Regions from separate parts of the Cupriavidus sp. HE11 genome, predicted to be linked through region 2. Evidence: predicted binding sites of a transcription regulator. Region 2 holds the regulator's gene; each other region holds the start of a gene.

Region 1 (6,974 bases), on a different replicon from region 2:
CATCCGCTATGGCAAGGCCATGTTCTACAGGCAGCAGCCGATGCCGCTGGCCGACGCCTACGCGTACGCAGGCGACGTCATGGCCCGCAACATGATGGAAGAGGATGCCGGCGAAGGCATCGACGCATTCCTGCAGAAGCGCGAACCGCACTGGAAGCAGTGATGGCCGGAGGCCACGGCCCCCCCGCTGCCCCCCCTACCCTGGCACCCCTGCCACGCCCGCCACTTCGCCAAGCACGCCGCGCAGCCATGAAATCGCGGGATCCGCGTGATTGCGCGGGTGCCATGCCGCACTGAGCGTGAACCCGGGCAGATCGAACGGCAACGCGAACGCATCAAGCAGCGTCGCGCAGCGGGCCACCAGCCGTGCCGGCATCGTGCACACATGATCGCTGTGGCAAAGGAGATCGGGCACCACCGTGAAGGTCTGGACCGATGCGACGACCTCGCGTGACCGTCCCTGCAACTGAAGCTGCTCGTCGACGAAGCCAAAGAAGCTGCCGCCGCTCGTGGACACCAGCACGTGACGCAGTTTGCAGTAGGCATCCAGCGTGAGCCGGCGCCGTCCCCTGGGATGTGCCTTTCGCTGTGCCATCACAAACGTTTCGTCTACCAGCTTGCGGGCCCGCATGGTGGGCGGGACCATACGCTCCGAGCCAATCAGCATGTCGACGTCGCCCGACTCCAGCTGCCCGGCGATTTCCGGCTGCCGTGCATGCACGAAAGCCACGCGCACGCCATCCCCTGCAATCCCGGGCAGCCGCTCCAGCAAAGCCATGCCCAGCGTGGACGTCGCGTTATCGCTGGCCGCGATGACGAAGCGGCGCGTATCGACCATTGGATCGAACTCGGGCCGGCGGCGCACGACCGATTCCAGGTCCTTGAGCGCCGCGTGCAGCGGGTCCACCAGCGCCAGGGCCCGGGCGCTGGCGATCATGCCGCGCCCGGTGCCGGCCGGCATCAGCAATGGGTCGCCGAACAGCCGGCGCAGCCGCGCCAGCTGGGCCGACACCGCTGGCTGCGTGAGCCCGAGCCGTTCCGCCGTATGCGTGACATTGCGCTCCGCCAGCAAGGCATCCAGGGTGACCAGCAGGTTCAGGTCCACCCCTTCGAAATCGACCATGCTTATACCTCGAATAGTTGGCATTGATTTCAAAGATAGGTCCGCGCCACCTAAAGTAGCAAGGCCCCGTAGCCATGCCCCCTTTTCCGGAGACCCGTCATGAAAGCCTGGATCCTCGACCAACCCGGCCAACCGCTTGCCCTGCGCGAGATCGACGTACCCGACGTCCGGCCCGGTGCCGTTCTCGTGCGCATGGAAGCCGTACCGCTGCTCAGCTACACCCGCGACTATCTGACCGGCGCGCTGCCGTACATGTACCCGTCCGGCCCGTTCACGCCCGGCACCAACGGTATCGGCACGATCATCGAGACCGGAACGGGCGTACATCAATTCCGGGTCGGACAGAGGGTGGCGGTGAATCCGTACCTGACGAGCGCGGAAAGCGTCGACGCACCGGCCGAAATCCTGATCGGCCTGACCGGCATCAGTGCAGACAGCGGTCCGCTGCTGAGTGATTTCCCGCACGGCACGTTGCGCGAGATCGCCGAGTTTCCGTCTTCGACCCTCATTGCGCTTGACGGACTGGACCACCTTGCCTCGGACCGGTTGGCCACGCTATCGCGGTTTGCCATCCCGTTCGGCGGCCTGCGCCGTGGCCGGCTGGTGGCGGGTGAGACGGTCGTGGTCAATGGGGCATCCGGTGCATTCGGCTCGGCGGCCGTGTTGATGGCGCTGGCAATGGGTGCTTCGGCCGTGGTTGCGCTGGGGCGTCGTGCCGGTCCGCTCGACGCATTGGTACGCATCGGCGGCGACAGGGTACATCCGGTGATACTGACCGGCGACACTGCCACCGACCGGGCGGCCATCCGGCAGGCGGCCTCGGGCGCCGCCGACCTGGCGTTCGACATGGTGGGGCAAGCCACCACGCCAGACAGCACGCTCGCGGCGCTGCACAGCCTGAAACGGCGCGGCCGCATGGTGCTGATGGGCAGCATGAGCGTGCCGCTACCGCTGCCCTACGGCGAGATGCTACGCAACAGCTGGGAGATGATCGGCCATTTCATGTACACGTCGGCCGACTATCGGGCGCTGGTGGCAATGGCGCGTGCCGGACAGCTTCCGCTCGATGCCATCCACGTGAGGGGTTTTCCGTTCGATGCCATCGAGTCCGCCATCGACGCCGCCGGTGCGCAGGCCGGACTCGATGCGACGGTGGTGTCTTTCCCTGGCGGCGGTGTTTGACATTGACGTCTTGCACCATCCCCGCCCCGGCACCTGCCCGCACGCACCACAACCGACCCCGGCATGCGCCGTGACGGTGAAAAATACCCATAATTCGTCCAATTTTCGTTGGCCCGAAACCTGCGATGGTTGTGGTCGAAGAGTAGAAGCGTTCAACCGCCTGTTCCCTGACCGACCCATCGGCGCAGGCAGGCGGCAGGAAATTGCTCTTGATGTCCGCGCCGCCGCGGAACTCGAGAGCCAGAGATTTCCTGTTTTCCCAGGCATCCAGCGTTCCCGGTCGGCCGGACCCGTTCAACTTTTCCTGAACCCGGAACGACATGACCGAAACCACCCTCTCCCTGCACGAACTGGCGCGCGAGTCGCGCATGGGCGCCCATGGCACCGAGACCGATGCGCGCGAGATCCGCCGCATCGACCTGTCGGATTTTGACCAACGCAAATCCGAGATTGCCGACCAACTCTGGCAGGCTGGCGTCGAAATTGGCTTCTTCCAGCTGGAAAACCACGGCATCGACCTGGCAGCCGTGCGCGAAGCGTTTGCCATGACCGAACAGTTCTTCGCGCTGCCTGACACGGTCAAGGGCCAGTATCCGCTGGAGAAAGCGAACAACGCGGGCTGGGAAACACGCGCGCAGGTGCGCCCATCCACCGGCACGCCCGACCAGAAGGAGTCGTACCAGATCACGCGCCCGCATATGGCAACGCTCTGGCCCACCGACGCCGAACTGCCCGGCTTCAAGGCCACGATGCTTGCATTCGAACGTCAATGCTGGGATGTCGGCATGAAGGTGTTGTCCTGCTTCGCCGACAAGCTTGGATTCGACGCGGACTTCTTCGAGCGCGCGCACGACCCCGCTGCCCCCGACTACCAGAGCACGCTGCGCCTGCTGCACTACTACGCGATTCCCCCCGAGGCGCAGGACAAGCTCGATCTCTGGCGTGCCGGCGCGCATACCGATTTCGACTGCCTGACGCTGCTGTTCCAGCGCCAGGGTCAGGGCGGCCTGCAGGTATGCCCGGGCAAGGAGATGGAAGCCCAGGCATGGACACCGATTCCGCCGGACGAGGACGTCATCACCTGCAACATCGGCGACATGCTGATGCGCTGGAGCGATGACCGCCTGCCGTCGAACTTCCACCGCGTACGCAACCCGCTGCCGGGCGAGTACATGGGGCCGCGCTACAGCCTGGCGTTCTTCTGCCAGGCCAACCGCAATGCCATGATCGAGGGGCCGGCAAAGCAGCATCCGGCCATCACGGCGGGGGATTTCCTGCGTCAGCGCGTGGCGGCGAACTTCAAGGCGTATTGATTTTCGGGCGCCAGACAGGCGCCCAAAAATCAAAAAACCCCGTGCTCTTGCGAGACACGGGGTCTTAAGCCGCCCGGCACCTGCACTGGGCAGGCATCGGGCTGGCGACTACCAAAGGGATCGGCTATCAGGCCGCAGCGTCCTTCAGCTTCTTCAGCGGACGGACCTTGACCTTGACGCTGGCCGGCTTGGCCGGGAACCAACGCTCTTCACCCGTGAACGGGTCCTTGCCGAAGCGCTTCTTCTTGGCCGGCACTTGCTGTGCGGTCACCTTCAGCAGGCCCGGCAGCGTGAATTCGCCAGCGCCCTTCTTGTTCAGCGCGCTAACGATGGTGTTTTCGAGGTGAGCCAGCACCGTCTTCACGGCCTTGGCTTCGAGCTGGGTTTGTGCCACCAGGTGAGCGACCAGGCTCGACTTGTTGAAGGTGTCCTTCAGCGGCTTCACGGCCGGAGCAGCAGCGGGAGCAGCCTTCTTGGCCGGAGCGGCGGCCTTCTTTGCGGCAGCCTTCACGGGTGCCTTGGTTGCTGCGGCCTTCTTGGCAGCAGGCTTGGTTGCAGTCTTCGCGGTCGGTTTCGCTTTGGTCGCCATGTCGATATACGAGAGTTGAAGATTGATGTCCCGGCCCCTTGCATCCACCGCAGCGTAGCGCTTGGCATCGCGTGCGAATCGTGCTGGCCGGCACGCACTGAATCATAGCGGAAACAACCAGAAGTAAAGGGGTTTTCTCACATGCGACAGGTCAAACCAAGTGAAAACCCCGGGTTTTGTCGCTGGTTTGCGTCAGCAAACACGCTGCGGAGCACTACGTCCCCCCACTTTCGCGTGTGACAGACGCCGCGAATGCAGAAAAGTTTCCGCGAATCAGTGCGCGTGCGCGGCCATGGCTTCGCGCGTTTCGCGCGCCAGGCCCAGCGCAAAAGCGGTTTCGGCCACCAGGAACAGCGGCCCCACCAGCAGCCCGACAAGGTCGTCGACGAAAGCCGGCTTGCGTCCCTCGAAGTAGTGACCGACGAACTGGATGACCCAGCCCGCCACGAACAGGCCAATGCCCGTCGCCAGCCACGCCATGGTGGAAAGCGCGGCAATCCACGCACCCACCCACACGAAAACCGCAAGGATCGCGGACATCGCCACGCCAAAACCGAACGACAGCCGCAGGTAGAACAGACACGCCAGCACGTAGACGACGATGGCCGGCGTCACGAATAGCGCGCCGTCGCCGAGCGGCATGACGGGCCGGCCCAGCAGCGCGGTCACCGCCAGCACGATCATCGGAATCCCGACGAAATGGGTGCCCACGTTACGGCTGTCGCGGTGGTAGGCTGCGTAGCTGGACAGATGATCGATCAGGGTTTTCACGGGGCGTCTCCTCTTTTCTGGCTGGTTTTCAGGCGCTTCTGGTCGCTCTGGATCACACCGTGGTGGCGCGCCGGCAGCGGTCGGCGCCCACGCCCGTCAGACCACGTTGCGCGCCGGGTTTTGATGTGGATTTATATTAGTGACGCGCTGCGTGCTCCGGAAGAGGGACTACCCGCCATTCGAGCCGCCCTACTAATTCCTGAAGCCCCCCTCGATATGCGCCCCGTAGACGAGATTCCCGCCCTTGCGATCGACCAGCGCGATGCCTGGCTCGGACGGATCGGCATCGACACCGCCCCGCCGCCCACGCTGGACACGCTGAACACCCTGATTGCCGCCCACCTGCGGCATATCCCGTTCGAGAACCTGACACCACTGGTAGGCCGGCGCGTGCAGATCGATCTGCCAGCGGTATTCGACAAGCTCGTCGTCCAAGAGCGCGGCGGCTACTGTTTCGAACTGAACACGCTGTTCTGCGCGGGCCTCAAGGCATTGGGATTCGCGGTGACGCCACTGGCCGCCCGCGTGCGCTGGAACGTGCCCGACGAGCGTCCCACCGGGCTGTCGCACATGCTGCTGCGCGTGGAAGTGGCGCACGAAAGCCATGTGGCGGACGTCGGCTTTGGTGGCCCTACGCCGGATCGCGCGCTGGCGCTGTCACTGCCGGCAGATGCCGCATCGCCCTACCGGCTGCTGCCCTCCCCGGCCGCAGCAGCGGGCACGAGCTTCCATGCCTATGACCTGGCCGTCCGCAATCCGGATGCCGGGGCCAGCAGGAATGCTGACGATGCAGATGACTGGCGCGTGCTGTACCGCTTCGACCTGACGCCGCAGCCGCAGATCGACTACGTGGCGCGCAACTGGTACGTGTCGACACATCCCGACAGCCACTTCACGCAAATGCTGATCGCCGCCCGTACGGACGCCGACGGCACGCGACTGTCGCTTGGCAACGGCAGCCTGACCGAGCGCATGCCCGACGGCACGGTGCGCAAGACCGAACTGGCGACGGCTGGCGACGCCATCGACGTGCTGGCCAACCGCTTCGGCATCCGTATCGATGACGACCTGCGCGCGGCGCTGGCCGCACGGTTGCCGGCCGTGCTGGCGGCACGCTAGCGTGTGCGCACGCCGGTCCGCCCGGGACCCGGAGGGTTCCGCGCTGCGGCACGGTTCATGCATCGCGTGAATTGCCCGCAGAAAGTTTGCTGATATCTGCCCTGCCGTGCTGGTCGGGCTGTGGACTGAGGGGGGACGCCTGCCCATAATGTCCCGGCCAATTCACGATTCAGGCGGCGGCCACGACCGCTGCCTATCCATATCAGGAGACACCATGTCATTGTTCGATCTGTCGGGCAAGGTTGCCATCATCACCGGGTCCTCGCGCGGCATTGGCCGGGCCATTGCCGAGCAAATGGCCATCCAGGGCGCCAAGGTCGTCATCTCGTCGCGCAAGACCGAGGCCTGCCAGGAAGTGGCCGATGCCATCAATGCGCAACACGGCGCCGGCACCGCGCTGGCCGTGGCGGCCAATATCTCGTCGAAGGAAGCCTTGCAGAACCTGGTCGACGAAACCAACCGCACCTTCGGCAAGGTGGATATCCTGGTCTGCAACGCTGCCTCGAACCCCTACTACGGGCCGATGAGCGGTGTGTCGGACGACCAGTTCCGCAAGGTGCTGGACAACAACGTGATCTCGAACCACTGGCTGATCCAGATGGTGGCGCCGCAGATGATCGAGCGCAAGGAGGGTTCGATCATCATCGTGTCGTCGATTGGCGGCCTGCGCGGATCGCCCACCATCGGCGTCTACAACGTGTCGAAGGCGGCCGATTTCCAGCTGGCGCGCAACCTGGCCGTGGAGTTCGGGCCGCACAATGTACGCGTGAACTGCATCGCCCCGGGCCTGATCAAGACCGATTTCGCCAAGGCGCTGTGGGACGATCCGGTACGCTACAAGCAGTCCACCGAGAACGCGCCGCTGCGCCGCATCGGC
Region 2 (6,974 bases):
ATCAGCATCTGCTTGGCCTTGAGCGGCACCGGCAGCAGCTCGCAGAGCCGGTTGGCAACCCAGCTGGGGTTGTCCCAGAGATAGGGCTCGGCAAACGGCAGCCTGGACTTGTCGGGCTGTTCGCTATGCACCGATGCCACGATGCGGCGCAGCGCCTCCAGGCATTCGCTCAGCAGTTCGAGCTTGCAGTCGATGACATCCCCGGGCAGCACTTCGGCCTGGGCCACCAGCAGGCCATCGTCGCGCGTGGCGTGCGACAGGACGCGGAAGCGGTGCCGTCCGCGCGTCTCGATCAGCAGCACGCCCAGTTGTTCCATGTTGCAGTCGACGATCTGCGCCAGGCAGCCGATTTCCTCGGGTACCGTGTCCTGGCCCGGGCGCGCCACCTCGTCGCCACTGGAAATCAGGCAGACGCCGAACGGCGTGCCATCGCGCATGCAGTTGCGCACCATGTCGACGTAGCGCTTCTCGAACACACGCAGCGGTAGGCGTCCGTCGGGGAACAGTACCGTATTGAGGGGAAACAGCGGCAGCGCCTCGATGATGGCGCCGGGGGATGCGGTGTCGGGGGAAAGTGTCGACATGCGATGGGCCGCTCCAGTGGCGGGACGGCGCCGGGGCCGTCCCTCAAGCCCGCGTGTCAGCCGGCCGGGGCCAATTCGCGGTGTCTGACCAGCACATTACCATGGGCCCGGAAATAGTTGGCGAGTCGTTCGGCAATGAACACCGAGCGATGCTGGCCGCCCGTGCAGCCGATGGCCACGGTCAGGTAGCTGCGGTTGTCGGCAATGAAACTCGGCAGCCACTTCTCGACATAGGCGCGGATGTCCTCGGCCATCGCCAGCACCATTGGCTGGCCCTGCAGGAAGTCCATCACCGGGGCGTCGCGGCCGGTCAGCGGCCGCAGGGCCAGGTCGTAGTACGGGTTTGGCAGCGAGCGCACATCGAACACCATGTCGGCATCGCTAGGCACGCCGTGCTTGAAGCCGAACGATTCGAACAGCAGCGTCAGCGACTGGCCGCTGGCGCTGTCGTTGCGGATCAGCTCCTTGACCCAGCTGCGCAGCGTGTTGGTGCGCACATTGCTGGTATCGATGCGATGGGCCGACTCGGACAACGGGCTGAGCAACTCGCGTTCCATTTCGATGGCCTCGATCAGCGACGTGCTGACCGTTGCGCCGGGGCTGGCTGCGTTGGCGCCTTCCTGGACAGCCCCCGGCCCGTCGCCGACGCGCGTCGACAGCGGGTGGCGGCGGCGCGTCTCCGAATAGCGCTGCACCAGCGCATCGGTATTCGCCGTCAGGAACAGCACCTGCACCTGGTGATGGGCGGAAAGCTCGCGGACGGTGTCCGGCAGCCGCGCCAGCGACTCGCGGCTGCGAATGTCGGTGGCCACGCCAAGATGGGAGTACCCCTGGTCGGCCAGATAGGCCGTAAGCTCGGGGATGAACTGGGCCGGCAGATTGTCGACGCAGTAGTAGCCTGCATCTTCCAGGACGTTCAGGGCGACAGACTTGCCGGAGCCGGAAATTCCGGTGATGAGAATGATCCGCATAGCGACGCAAGGATAGCACCGCAAGGTAACCGCGTCATGACAGGTTGTCCCAGACAAAAATGGCGAATCGCAGAGGATTCGCCATTTTCGCGGGGGAAATCGCCGTAAGCGGGTCGCCTATCGGGCTGCCATGGGCCGATCAGGTTGCCGGCTTGGCCGACAGGCACTCGCTCTGCGCCTTCTTGTATTCGTCGCCCTTCTTGCCCTTGTTGGCCTTGGAACAGGCGGCCATCTTTTCCTGCTGGGTCTTCGGCTCGGCGGCGGCTGCCGGTGCGGGGCCGCTACCCGACAGGCACTCGCTCTGTGCCTTCTTGTATTCGTCGCCCTTCTTGCCCTTGTTGGCCTTGGAGCAGGCGGCCATCTTTTCCTGCTGCGCGGTCTTGCCGGACTTCTCGGCAGCGGCCGGGGCCGAAGCGCCCTGGGCAAACGCGCCCGTGGCGAACAGGGGGGTAACCAGCACACACATCGCGATCAGCTTCTTCATGCTTCTCTCCTGGCTGTGGAAACACATCGTGGCCGCGCGCCATGCCGGCGTCTGGCGGAACATGGGCTCGGCGCCCATTACAGCACAAAACGGCGTCCACCAGCAGTTCGTTGACGAGGGGTCGCGCCAGGCTTGTAAGCAAATGAAAAACGCCCGCGTGAAGCGGGCGTTTGCACGGTTTGGGTGCGGCGATGGCTCAGAGCAGGCGACCCTGGCCCCGCGACACCACGTCGGCCTGCATGGCAGCACGCTGGCGGTCCATGAAGTCGCGCAGCGTGTCGATGCCGCGCAGGCGCAGGATCGTGTTGCGCACGGCGGCTTCCACCAGAACGGCCAGGTTGCGGCCGGCTGCCACCTGGATCTTCACCATGTGGATCGGCAGCCCCAGCACATCGAGGTACTGGGAATCGAGCGGCAGCCGCTCGAACTCGCCGTCGTTGCGGCGCACCAGTTGCACCACGAGCTTGAGCTTCATCTTCCGGCGCACCGCCGTTTCGCCAAAGATCGTCTTGATATCGAGCAGGCCCAGGCCGCGCACTTCCAGCAGGTTCTGCAGCAGGGGCGGGCAGCGGCCTTCGATGAAATCAGGGCCCAGCCGGACAAAATCGACGGCATCGTCGGCCACCAGGCCATGGCCGCGCGAGATCAGTTCCAGACCCAGTTCGCTCTTGCCCAGGCCCGATTCGCCCATGATCAGCACGCCCATGCCCAGGATGTCGAGGAACACCCCGTGCATCGTCACGCGCGGTGCCGAGATGCGCGACAGGTACAGGCGCAGGTGATCGATCACGGCCGCCGAGGACACCGGCGTCGTGAACAGCGGGGTCGACGAGCGCGTGCAACGCAATTCCAGGTCGGGCGGGGGCTCCATGCCATCGGCCACCACCAGGAACGGAGGCTCCAGCAGGATCAGCTCGCCCATCTGGCGCTTGCGCGGTTCGTCGTCCAGTCGCTGGTAATACTGGATCTCGGGCTTGCCCAGTACCTGGATCCGGTTCGGGTGGATCAGGTTCAGGTGGCCCACCAGGTCGGCGGCCGAAGTGGCTTCGCGAGCGAATTCGACATCGAAGGCACGGTCGGCCCCTTCCAGACCGGCGACCCACGACAGTTTGATGTCGGCTGCGTTGTCGTCGAAGATCGACTGCGAGGTGACGCCGGTGAGTTCCATGCGGGATGACTTTCTACGAGGGGGCGGGGTATGGCTTCAGCCGGCCAGCCAGGCCAGCCGGCGGATCGTCACGGATGCCATTCGGTCAGCAACTGGTGGACGGCTTCGGGCGTGGGCAGCGTGGCCAGGCCTTCGCGCATCTCGCGATCCGACAGCAATTGTGCGATTTCCGAGAGAATTTCGAGGTGCTGCTGCGTGGCCTGTTCGGGCACCAGCAGGAAAATCAATAGCGAGACCGGCTTGCCGTCGGGCGATTCGAACGGAATCGGTTCGGCCAGGCGCATGAAGCCGGCCAGCGGCTGCTTCAGGCCCTTGATGCGGCCGTGCGGAATGGCCACGCCGGCACCCAGGCCAGTCGAGCCAAGCGATTCGCGCGCGAAAAGGTTGTCCGTGACGGTGGCCCGGGCCACACCATGGTTGTTCTCGAACAGGAGCCCGGCTTGCTCGAAGACCCGCTTCTTGCTGGTGACGGTGACGTCGAGGTGGATGTTGCCGGGTGGCAGCAATTTGGCCAAACGATTCATGGGCGATGCACGAGAAGTCAGGTTGGCGATACGGCGCACAAATGCCGTCCCGCCGGATGGGGCAATTCAGGATATCGAGTGCTTGGTGGACGCACGCATTGGAGCGTCCGGCTCATTATAGAGCAGGGCTACAGCGCGCTTGTGCGCTGCAGCGCCGGCGCCGCGGGTGGTGCCGCGGTTGGCCGGCCGGATTGCCCACCCGGGTATTGCCGCCAGCGCCTGCATGATCTTCCGTCATGCGGTATGCCGTGCGGGTCACCGGGACCGTTCTGCCTGTCGTTATTGTATGGCGCAGCATACACCGAGCCGCGCAAGATGCGAACACCCCCGGTGAATCAAATGGTTTCTGCCGTGGCGCGAAGGTAACGGAGAGTTTCGGCCTGCCGGGAGCGTGCACCCATCAAAAAAGCCGCGCATCTGCGCGGCTTTGCTCTCTTCCTATCAGTCCTTTCGGGGGATGTTCAAGTCCACCTGGAGGGGCAGTTCACGGGTTGCCAGCCTATTGTTGCTGTAGTTGGGCTTCAGCCATCTGGTACTTGACCGCTTCCCGGTCATGGCCTTGCACGCGGTCCTTGTAGCGGATCACCTGCCGGTCGAGCTTGTCGACCAGACAGTCGATCGCGGCGTACAGGTCTTCATGGTGCGCTTCGACGAAGATGTCCTTGCCCTTGAGATGAAGATTGATTTCCGCGTACTGACGCTTGTCCTTTTCCTTGTGGTTGTCGACAGATAGCAGCACGCTCACGCCAATGACCTGATCGAAATGTCTGACAATTCGCTCCAGTTTCGTTTCCACATACTCACGCAGCGGCGGCGTGATGTCGAGGTGGTGTCCACTGATCTTGAAGTTCATAGCGCTTCTCCTTCTGAAAGAGCCGCACCAGGCAGGCGGTTGCGGCTCGGCTACAAAGACTTGCGGAGATTCACTGCGGGGATCTTCAGCGCTTCGCGGTATTTGGCCACCGTGCGGCGTGCGACCACAAAGCCCTGTTCGCCCAGCAATTCGGCGATGCGGCTGTCGGAAAGAGGATTCCTGGGGTCTTCGGCTCCTATCAGTTGCTTGATCAGCGCGCGGATCGCCGTGGATGAGGCCGCGCCGCCCGTCTCCGTGGAGACGTGGCTACCAAAGAAGTACTTCAACTCGAAAGTACCCATTGGCGTGGCCATGTATTTGTTCGTAGTCACCCGGGAAATGGTCGACTCATGTAAACCGAGTGTATCGGCTATTTCCCGCAAAACCAAGGGGCGCATTGCTATTTCGCCGTGCGAAAAGAAGTTCTTCTGACGCTCCACAATTGCCTGCGCCACACGCAGGATCGTGTCGAATCTCTGCTGAATGTTCTTGATGAGCCACCGGGCTTCCTGCAGCTTCTGCTGCAGGCCCGCCGCACCCGCTTCTCCTTTTGCACCGCGCAAAATCTGCGCGTACATGTCGTTGATGCGCAGGCGCGGCATGACGTCCGGATTCAGCTGTGCAATCCAGCTGCTGCCGCTCTTGCGCACGAACACGTCGGGCACCACGAAATCCGCTTCGGGGCGGCTGTACGCATGCCCCGGGTACGGTGCCAGCGAGCGGATCAGATCGTGCGCCGCCTTTAGTGCAATTTCGTCAACCTGCAGCGCTTTCTTGAGACGCGTGTAATCCCTTACGGCCAGCAGTTCAAGATGATGGTTGACGATGGACAGGGCCAGTTCGCGTTGCGGATGCTGCAGCCGCTTCAGTTGCAGGCTCAGGCACTCGGCGGCATTGCGCGCGCCCACGCCCGGCGGATCGAAGCTCTGCAGCAGCGTCAGCATGGCCTGCACTTCCTCGATCTCGAATTCCAGCTCTTCGGGCAGTTCGGTGCAGATTTCCTCGAGTGACGCACTCAGGTATCCGTCGTCGTCGAGCGATTCGATCAGAAAAATGGCCAGGCCCTTGTCGCGCGCCGAAATCTTCAGCGGCGTCAGCTGTTCCATCAGGTATTCGCGCAGCGTGGGGTCCGCATCGCGTAACTGCATCGGCGTCTTTTCGTCTTCGTCGTTCTGCGGACGGCGAGCGAAGTCGTCCAGGCTCCAGTCGCTGCCATAGTCTTCGCTCGCGGAATCGCTAAAACCTTCTTCGTCGCCGCCAGCCGCGTGCTCGGCGCGGTCGTCACCGTTGGCCTGCGGCTCGGCCGGGGCCGGCGCCGGGGCGCTCTGCAGGTTGACGGAGCCGTCCGCCGCCACGCGCAGCGGGCTTTCGATCCAGTCGTTCTCGCGTTCAAGCAGCGGGTTTTCCGTCAGCGCCTGTTCCACTTCCTGTTGCAGTTCGAGCGTGGAAAGCTGCAGCAGCCGGATGGACTGTTGCAGTTGCGGCGTCAGGGCCAGATGCTGGGAGAGGCGGAGCTGAAGCGAAGGTTTCATGCGACCTATTCTATGCGCATCTTTCCGTTGTTGGAACGGAATTTGCTACAACCTATCGCTTCGGCTTCCTGATCGGAAACGGCTTTGGAAAAACCGTTGGCAAGTGCGGTAGAAATGACCTGCCGATGACGTGCCGGATGGCCCGTCGGAAGAGCGGCCGCAAGGGCGGCCGGGGGCTTACATGCGGAAGTTTTCGCCCAGGTAGACGCGTCGCACCGACTCGTTGGCGATGATTTCCTCGGGCTGGCCGGCGGCCAGCACGGTGCCTTCGCTGATGATGTACGCGTGGTCGCAGATGCCCAGCGTTTCGCGCACATTGTGGTCGGTGATCAGCACGCCGATATTGCGCGCCTTCAGGAAGCTCACGATCCGCTGGATTTCGCCTACGGCGATCGGGTCCACGCCTGCAAACGGCTCGTCGAGCAGGATGAAGCGCGGCGACGACGCCAGCGCACGGGCGATTTCCACGCGGCGGCGCTCGCCGCCCGACAGCGACAGCGCGGGGTTGTTGCGCAGGTGGGCAATCTGCAGGTCGTCCAGCAGCGAATCCAGGCGGCGTTCGATCTCGGCCTTCGGCAGCGGCTTGCCGTTCTCCAGCTGCAGCTCCAGCACCGCGCGGATATTCTCTTCCACGTTGAGCTTGCGGAAGACCGACGCTTCCTGCGGCAGGTAGGACAGGCCCATGCGGGCGCGTTCGTGAATGGCCAGGCCGCTGATGTGCTCGTCGTCGAGGACGATGTCGCCCTCGTCCAGCGCCACCAGGCCCACGATCATGTAGAACGACGTGGTCTTGCCCGCGCCATTGGGGCCAAGCAGCCCCACCACCTCGCCGCTTTTCACATCGAGCGATACGTCCTT
Region 3 (6,974 bases), on a different replicon from region 2:
CATCGGGGCGGCGGCAGCCAAAGTAGCCCGAGCCGAGTTCCCAGATCAGGTCGCCGCCTTCCGCGCGGTGATAGGGCGAGATCGAACCCTCGCCAGTGTCGTGCGCGAACCCGCCGATTTTCGCGCCACGATTGAGCGCGCGGATGGCATTGGCCGACAGCGCGCCGAAGCTCATGGCCGAGACGTTGAAGACCGAGATGTCATAGGGCTGGGCGCGGTCGGCGCCCACCGTCATGCGGAAATCGGCCGACGGGATCTTTGTCGGGGCCAGCGAATGGCTGATCCATTCGTAGCCGGGGCGCTTGACGTCGGATTCCGTGCCGAACGGACGGCTATCCACCTCGTTCTTGGCGCGCTGGTACACCAGGCTGCGCTGGGCGCGCGAGAAGGGCGCCTCGGACGTGTCGTCCTCGATGAAGTACTGGCGGATCTCCGGCCGGATGAACTCCAGGAAGAAGCGCGCGTGGCCCCAGATCGGATAGTTACGCAGGATTGCGTGGCGCCGCTGGAGCAGGTCGTGGACACCCACCAGGCATAGCGCCAGCGGCAGCACCACCCACCACCACGACACTGCACGCGTGGCCGCCAGGGCGGTCAGGACAATCAGGCCGCAGGCCGACAGGGCCACGGCGCCATAACGACGCTCGAACATATGAGGGACTCTTTCGGTTTATGGGCAACCCCAGATGATGGCGCGTACGGGGAGGCAAGTGAAGTATCGGCACTGGAAACGCTGTTTTGATGATCGGACAACAAAATGCGATTAACCGCCCTCATTGTGTCAGAACGGGGCTGCCAGGTCGCTTTTGGTTGGCGTAGTCGCCACCCCGGTCACCTGGCCCGGAAGGCAGGTATGTAGATCAAAAATGCGATTAACCGCCATGGCGTGGCCCCCTGCGCATTTCGCGGCGCTTTGCTGCAGCGCCGCGTTTGCGCCGGCAGGGCGGTGGGATACAGTACCCCGCAGACCGATAAGGAGACAGCGATGGATCTGCGGCAGCGCGAGCACATCGAGACCGTGGTGCATGCCACCACCTGGCTGCCCCTGCCTGCCGAATCCGCCAAGCCGATCGGGCACGACGCCATGATCCAGAATTCGTGGCGGCGCTGCGTCCATCAGTACGGGCTGGACCCATCGCGCATGCAGGAAGCGCGGATCGTGGAACAGTCGTGCCTGCGCGAGCACCAGCAGCGCATCGACGACTTTGCGCGCATCGCCCGGCACGGCCTGGAATCGCTGTATGGCCACGTGGCCGGTCTTGGCTACGTCGTGCTGCTGACCGATGCCCAGGGCGTGACCGTCGACTATATCGGCGATGCCAACACCGACGCCGCGTTGCGCCACGCCGGCCTGTACCTGGGATCGGAATGGAGCGAGGCCGGGGCGGGCACCTGCGCCGTCGGCACGGCCCTGGTCACGGGCGAGGCGCTGACTGTCCATCAGGCTGACCATTTCGATGCCACGCATATCCCGCTGACCTGTACCGCCGCGCCGCTGTTCGACACGCAGGGCCGGCTCAACGCGATCCTGGACATCTCGGCGCTGACGTCGCCCGACGCCAAGGCCAGCCAGGGCCTGGCCCTGCAGATGGTGCGCATCTACGCGGCCCATATCGAAAACGCCAATTTCCTGCGCGTCCACCATCGGGACTGGATCCTGAAGCTGAACGTGGCGCCAGAGTTCGTCGACGTCAGCCCCGAATACCTGCTGGCGCTGGACGAAGGCGGCCGCATCGTCGGCTGCAACAACCGCGCGCGGCGGATGCTGGAGGGCGAAATCCCGGGCACGCCCGTGCTGGGGCAGTCATTCGAAGCACTGTTCGACGCCCGGATCGACGATCTGGGGCGCTTTGTCTATTCCCGGCCCAGCGAACAGCGGCTGGTGGCCCTGCACCGTAGCGGCGGCCTGTTGTACCTGAGCGTGATGCCGCCGGCGCTGCGCTGGCAGTCCCGTACCCAAGCCCAGCCCGCGGCGCCGTTGCCGGCCGCGCTGGCGGCGTTGAGCGGTGGCGACGCCGCCATGCAGCAGCAGCTGCAACGCGCGGCAAGGCTGGTGGATGCGCGCATCCATATGCTGATCCACGGCGAAACCGGCAGCGGCAAGGAGTACTTTGCCAAGGCGCTGCACCAGGCCGGCGGCCGGCGCGCGCAGCCGTTCGTGGCGTTCAACTGCGCGGCAATTCCCGAGACGCTGATCGAAAGCGAACTGTTCGGGCACCTGCCCAACAGCTTCTCCGGGGCCGGGGCGCGCGGCAAGCGCGGCCTGATCCAGGAGGCCGATGGCGGCACGCTGTTTCTGGACGAGATCGGCGACATGCCGCGCGACCTGCAATCGCGGCTGCTGCGCGTGCTGGCCGAGGGCGAGGTGCTGCCTATCGGCGCCACGCGGCCGGTGCCGGTCAATGTGCGCGTGATTTCGGCCACCCATCACCGGCTGGACAAGCTCGTGGAGGCCGGCCAATTCCGCGAGGACCTCTACTACCGCCTGAACGGCGCGCGCTTCGAGCTGCCGTCGCTGCGCGAGCGGCAGGACCTGGACTGGCTGATCGACAAGATGCTGGCCGATGGCGATGGTGGTCAGCGCAGCGTGACGCTGGCCGACACGGCCCGCCAGCGGCTGCATGCCCACCGCTGGCCGGGCAACCTGCGCGAGCTGCGCAACGTCATCGAATACGCGTGCGCGATCTGCCACGCTGGCGTGGTGACGCCTGACGACCTGCCCGACGGTCTTGGCGCCGGCGCCACGACGGCGCGGGCCCTGCCTGCGGCCCAGGTCGGGCCGGACGCCGACAACTCGCCCCAGGCGCTATCTCCCGATGCCATGCTGCTGATGCAGTACCTGCGCGCATCGGGCTGGAATCTGAGCGCCGTGGCGCGGCAGATCGGCATCAGCCGCATGACCCTGTACCGGCGCATGGAGCGGTATGGCATCGCGTCGCCTAACCGGCGCGATGGCGGCCAGCCGTGACGACTGTCCACCGCTGGACAGCTGTACTGTGACACCTGTCACACCCTGGCACGCCTGAACGGCGTGCCGTCTGCGGGTTATCCCGCGGATCGGACCCGGTTTTCCACCGTTTTGACGGCTGGCGCCGTCCGCAATCCCTTGGCACACCCATTGCAATGACCCTGTCACGACAAGAGCGACAGGAGACAGGCCATGGGGGTACCGCTGGTCGGCATCATCGCCAATCCCGTATCGGCGCGCGATATTCGCCGCGTGATCGCCAACGCCAACAGCCTGCAACTGGCTGATCGCGTCAATATCGTGCTGCGGCTGCTGGCGGCGCTGTCCGCCTGCGGCATTGACCGCGTGATGATGATGCCCGACCGCGAGGGCCTGCGCGTCATGCTGACCCGCCATCTGGCTCGTCACCAGGGTCCCGATGCCGGTTTGCCCGCCGTGGAGTTCATCGACATGCCGGTGACGGCGCGCGTCGACGATACGCTGCACGCCGCCCGCCATATGGCCGACGCCGGCGTGTCCGTCATCATCGTGCTGGGGGGCGACGGCACGCACCGCGCGGTGGTGCGCGAATGCGGCGCGGTGCCGATTGCCGGGCTTTCCACCGGCACCAACAACGCCTTTCCCGAAATGCGCGAGCCGACCATCACCGGGCTGGCCGCAGGCCTCTATGCCACCGGGCAGATCCCGGCCGGCCGGGCGCTGGCATCGAACAAGCGGCTCGATATCGTGATTCGCGATGCCGACGGTGGCTTCCGGCGCGATATCGCGCTGGTCGACGCCGTGATCGCGCACGAGCAGTTCATCGGTGCCCGCGCGCTATGGCGGGCCGACACGCTGGCCGCCGTCTACGTGGCCTATGCCGATCCCCAGGCAATTGGCCTGTCCGCCATCGCCGGGCTGCTGGAACCGGTAGGCCGGCGCGAGCCGGGCGGCCTGGCGATCGAGCTGGCACCGGCCGGCGAGGGCGCCTTCGACCTGCTGGCACCGATTGCCCCGGGGCTGCTCTGCAACGTGCCGATTGCCGGCTGGCACCGCATCGCCCATGCGCGGCCCCATCGCGTGCGCCAGCGCGCCGGCATCGTTGCACTGGACGGCGAACGCGAACTGGCGTTTGGGCCGCGCGACGAAGTCACCGTCACGCTGCACGACCACGCGTTCCGCAGCGTCGACGTGGCCGCCTGCATGCGCTATGCGGCGTGCGAGCACCTGATGCGCAGCGTACCGGCGCTGACCTGAATCCTTCATCCCACCTATTACAAGGCAGTACCACCACCAAAGGAGACGACCATGAGCGCCAGCACTTCGCAGTCAGCGCAGATGCCCCTCGACAAGGAGACATTGCTGACCGTGTACCGCAAGATGCGGACGATCCGCGATTTCGAGGAACGCCTGCATGTGGATTTTGGCCGGGGGGATATTCCCGGCTTCGTGCACCTCTACGCCGGCGAGGAGGCGGCGGGCGTGGGCATCCTGCACCATCTGCACGATGGCGACCGCATTGCCAGCACGCACCGGGGCCATGGCCACTGCATTGCCAAGGGGGTGGACCCGGTGGCGATGATGAAGGAGATCTACGGCAAGAAGGGCGGCTCTTGCAATGGCAAGGGCGGGTCGATGCATATCGCCGACCTGTCCAGGGGGATGATGGGCGCCAACGGCATCCTGGGCGCCGGGGCACCGCTGGTCTGCGGCGCGGCGCTGGCGGCCAAGTTCCGTGGCAAGGGCGAGGTCGGCATCACGTTCTGCGGCGACGGGGCGTCCAACCAGGGCACCTTTCTGGAAAGCCTGAACCTGGCGGCCGTGTGGAACCTGCCGGTGATCTTCGTCATCGAGAACAACGGCTACGCGGAATCCACCTCGCGCGACTATGGCACCGCCGTCGACAGCTATGTCGACCGCGCGGCCGGCTTCGGCATCCCGGGCGTGACCGTGGACGGCACCGACTTCTTCGCCGTGCACGAGGCGGCGGGCGAGGTCATCCGGCGTGCGCGCGAGGGCGGCGGCCCATCGCTGCTGGAATGCAAGATGGTTCGCTTCTATGGGCACTTCGAGGGCGATGCCCAGACCTATCGCGGCGCCGGCGAGCTGGACGATATCCGCGCCAACAAGGACTGCCTGAAGCTGTTCACGCGTGCCGTGACCCAGGCCGGCGTGGTGACGCGCGACGAGTTCGATGCCATCGACCGCGAGGTGGCCGCGCTGATCGACCACGCCGTGCAGGAAGCCAAGGCCGCCCCGCTGCCGGGGCCCGAAGACCTGCTGACCGATGTCTATGTGAGCTACTGATTGAGTGGCCGGACGCAAGCGTCCAGGCATCCAAGCCATCCCGATAAAAGGAGACATCAACATGGCCCGAAAACTCAGCATCAAGCTGGCGATCAATGAAGCGATCGACCAGGAAATGACCCGCGATCCGAGCGTGATCATGCTCGGCGAGGATATCGTCGGCGGCGCAGGCGCCGATGGAGAGAAAGACGCCTGGGGCGGTGTGCTCGGCGTGACCAAGGGGCTCTATGCCAAGCATGGCGACCGGCTGCTGGATACGCCGCTGTCCGAATCGGCCTACATGGGGGCCGCCATCGGTGCCGCTGCATGCGGCATGCGCCCGATCGCCGAACTGATGTTCATCGATTTCATGGGCGTCTGCTTCGACCAGATCTTCAACCAGGCTGCCAAGTTCCGCTACATGTTTGGTGGCAAGGCCGAGACGCCGGTGGTGATCCGCGCCATGGTCGGCGCCGGCTTCCGTGCGGCCGCCCAGCACAGCCAGATGCTGACGCCGATCTTCACGCATATTCCGGGGCTCAAGGTGGTGTGCCCGTCCACGCCGTATGACACCAAGGGCCTGCTGATCCAGGCCATCCGCGACAACGACCCGGTGATTTTCTGCGAGCACAAGAACCTGTACGGACTGGAGGGCGACGTGCCCGAGGGCGCTTACGCGATCCCGTTCGGCGAGGCCAATATCGCGCGCGACGGCAAGGACGTAACCATCGTTGCCTACGGCCTGATGGTGCATCGCGCGCTGGAGGCAGCGGCCACGCTGGAAAAGGACGGCATCGAGGCCGAGGTGATCGACCTGCGCACGCTGTCGCCGCTGGACATGGACACCGTGCTCGAATCGGTGGAGAACACCGGCCGCCTGGTGGTGGTGGACGAAGCCAGCCCGCGCTGCAATATCGCCACCGACATCGCCGCCCAGACCGCGCAGCAGGCCTTTGGCGCGCTCAAGGCCGGCATCGAGATGGTCTGCCCGCCGCACACGCCGGTACCGTTCTCGCCCACGCTCGAAGACCTGTATATCCCCAGCGCGGCCCGCATCGTGGAAGCCGTGCGCAAGACCATGAAGGGAGGCAAGCACTGATGGCCGCAGCAATCACCCCGATCGTGATGCCCAAATGGGGCCTGTCGATGAAGGAAGGCACCATCAATGCCTGGCTGGTCGACACCGGTGCCGAGATTTCGGTGGGCATGCCGATCCTCGATGTGGAAACCGACAAGATCGCCAACGCCGTGGAGGCGCCCGACGCCGGCACGCTGCGGCGCAAGGTGGCCGAAGCGGGCGACGTGCTGTCCGTGAAGGCGCTGCTTGGCGTCTTGGCACCCGATGAGGTCAGCGATGCGGAAATCGACGCGTATGTCGCCGGCTATGAGACGCCGGCCGATGACGAGGACGAAGACGAAGCCGGCCCCGCCTACCAGTTCGTTGAGGTCGACGGGCTCCGCGTCCGCTACGCCCGCCGGGGCCACGGCGCCGAAGCGGTGCTCTTCCTCCACGGCTTTGGCGGCGATCTGGACAACTGGCTGTTCAACCTCGACCCGCTGGCGGACACGTACACCGTGGTGGCGCTGGATCTGCCCGGGCACGGACAGACCACGCCCCGCCTGGCTGGCACGACGCTGGCGGAGATGGCCGGCTTCGTGACGCGCTTTCTCGATGCCGTGGACATCGGGCAGGCGCACGTGGTGGGTCATTCGATGGGCGGCGGCATCGCCGCGCAACTGG

What was found. Region 2 encodes sigma-54, which starts transcription at its own class of promoters, with help from an activator protein. Its sites were predicted from a motif close to TGGCANGNAANCTGCTTT; they were not measured.
Region 1: the regulator sigma-54 is predicted to act here: its motif matches at 2,415-2,432, upstream of ACOABP_RS17965 (isopenicillin N synthase family dioxygenase).
Region 3: the regulator sigma-54 is predicted to act here: its motif matches at 3,108-3,125, upstream of ACOABP_RS18505 (ATP-NAD kinase family protein).

Annotation. Positions count from the first base shown of each region.
Region 1 covers NZ_CP184465.1:109,110-116,083, reverse strand. Annotated here, with positions in the region: gene ACOABP_RS17980 (enoyl-CoA hydratase) at 1-163, shown strand, start outside; gene ACOABP_RS17975 (LysR family transcriptional regulator) at 197-1,123, opposite strand; gene ACOABP_RS17970 (zinc-binding dehydrogenase) at 1,223-2,305, shown strand; gene ACOABP_RS17965 (isopenicillin N synthase family dioxygenase) at 2,626-3,618, shown strand; gene ACOABP_RS17960 (HU family DNA-binding protein) at 3,746-4,207, opposite strand; gene ACOABP_RS17955 (Mpo1 family 2-hydroxy fatty acid dioxygenase) at 4,481-4,978, opposite strand; gene ACOABP_RS17950 (arylamine N-acetyltransferase family protein) at 5,195-6,097, shown strand; gene ACOABP_RS17945 (SDR family oxidoreductase) at 6,312-6,974, shown strand, end outside.
Region 2 covers NZ_CP184464.1:2,288,939-2,295,912, forward strand. Annotated here, with positions in the region: gene ACOABP_RS10650 (LON peptidase substrate-binding domain-containing protein) at 1-584, opposite strand, end outside; gene rapZ (RNase adapter RapZ) at 641-1,555, opposite strand; gene ACOABP_RS10660 (PsiF family protein) at 1,695-2,039, opposite strand; gene hprK (HPr(Ser) kinase/phosphatase) at 2,236-3,207, opposite strand; gene ptsN (PTS IIA-like nitrogen regulatory protein PtsN) at 3,276-3,731, opposite strand; gene hpf (ribosome hibernation-promoting factor, HPF/YfiA family) at 4,231-4,584, opposite strand; gene ACOABP_RS10680 (RNA polymerase factor sigma-54) at 4,635-6,116, opposite strand; gene lptB (LPS export ABC transporter ATP-binding protein) at 6,294-6,974, opposite strand, start outside.
Region 3 covers NZ_CP184465.1:225,090-232,063, forward strand. Annotated here, with positions in the region: gene ACOABP_RS18495 (FMN-binding glutamate synthase family protein) at 1-652, opposite strand, end outside; gene ACOABP_RS18500 (sigma-54-dependent Fis family transcriptional regulator) at 986-2,968, shown strand; gene ACOABP_RS18505 (ATP-NAD kinase family protein) at 3,161-4,204, shown strand; gene ACOABP_RS18510 (thiamine pyrophosphate-dependent dehydrogenase E1 component subunit alpha) at 4,256-5,254, shown strand; gene ACOABP_RS18515 (alpha-ketoacid dehydrogenase subunit beta) at 5,316-6,332, shown strand; gene ACOABP_RS18520 (acetoin dehydrogenase dihydrolipoyllysine-residue acetyltransferase subunit) at 6,332-6,974, shown strand, end outside.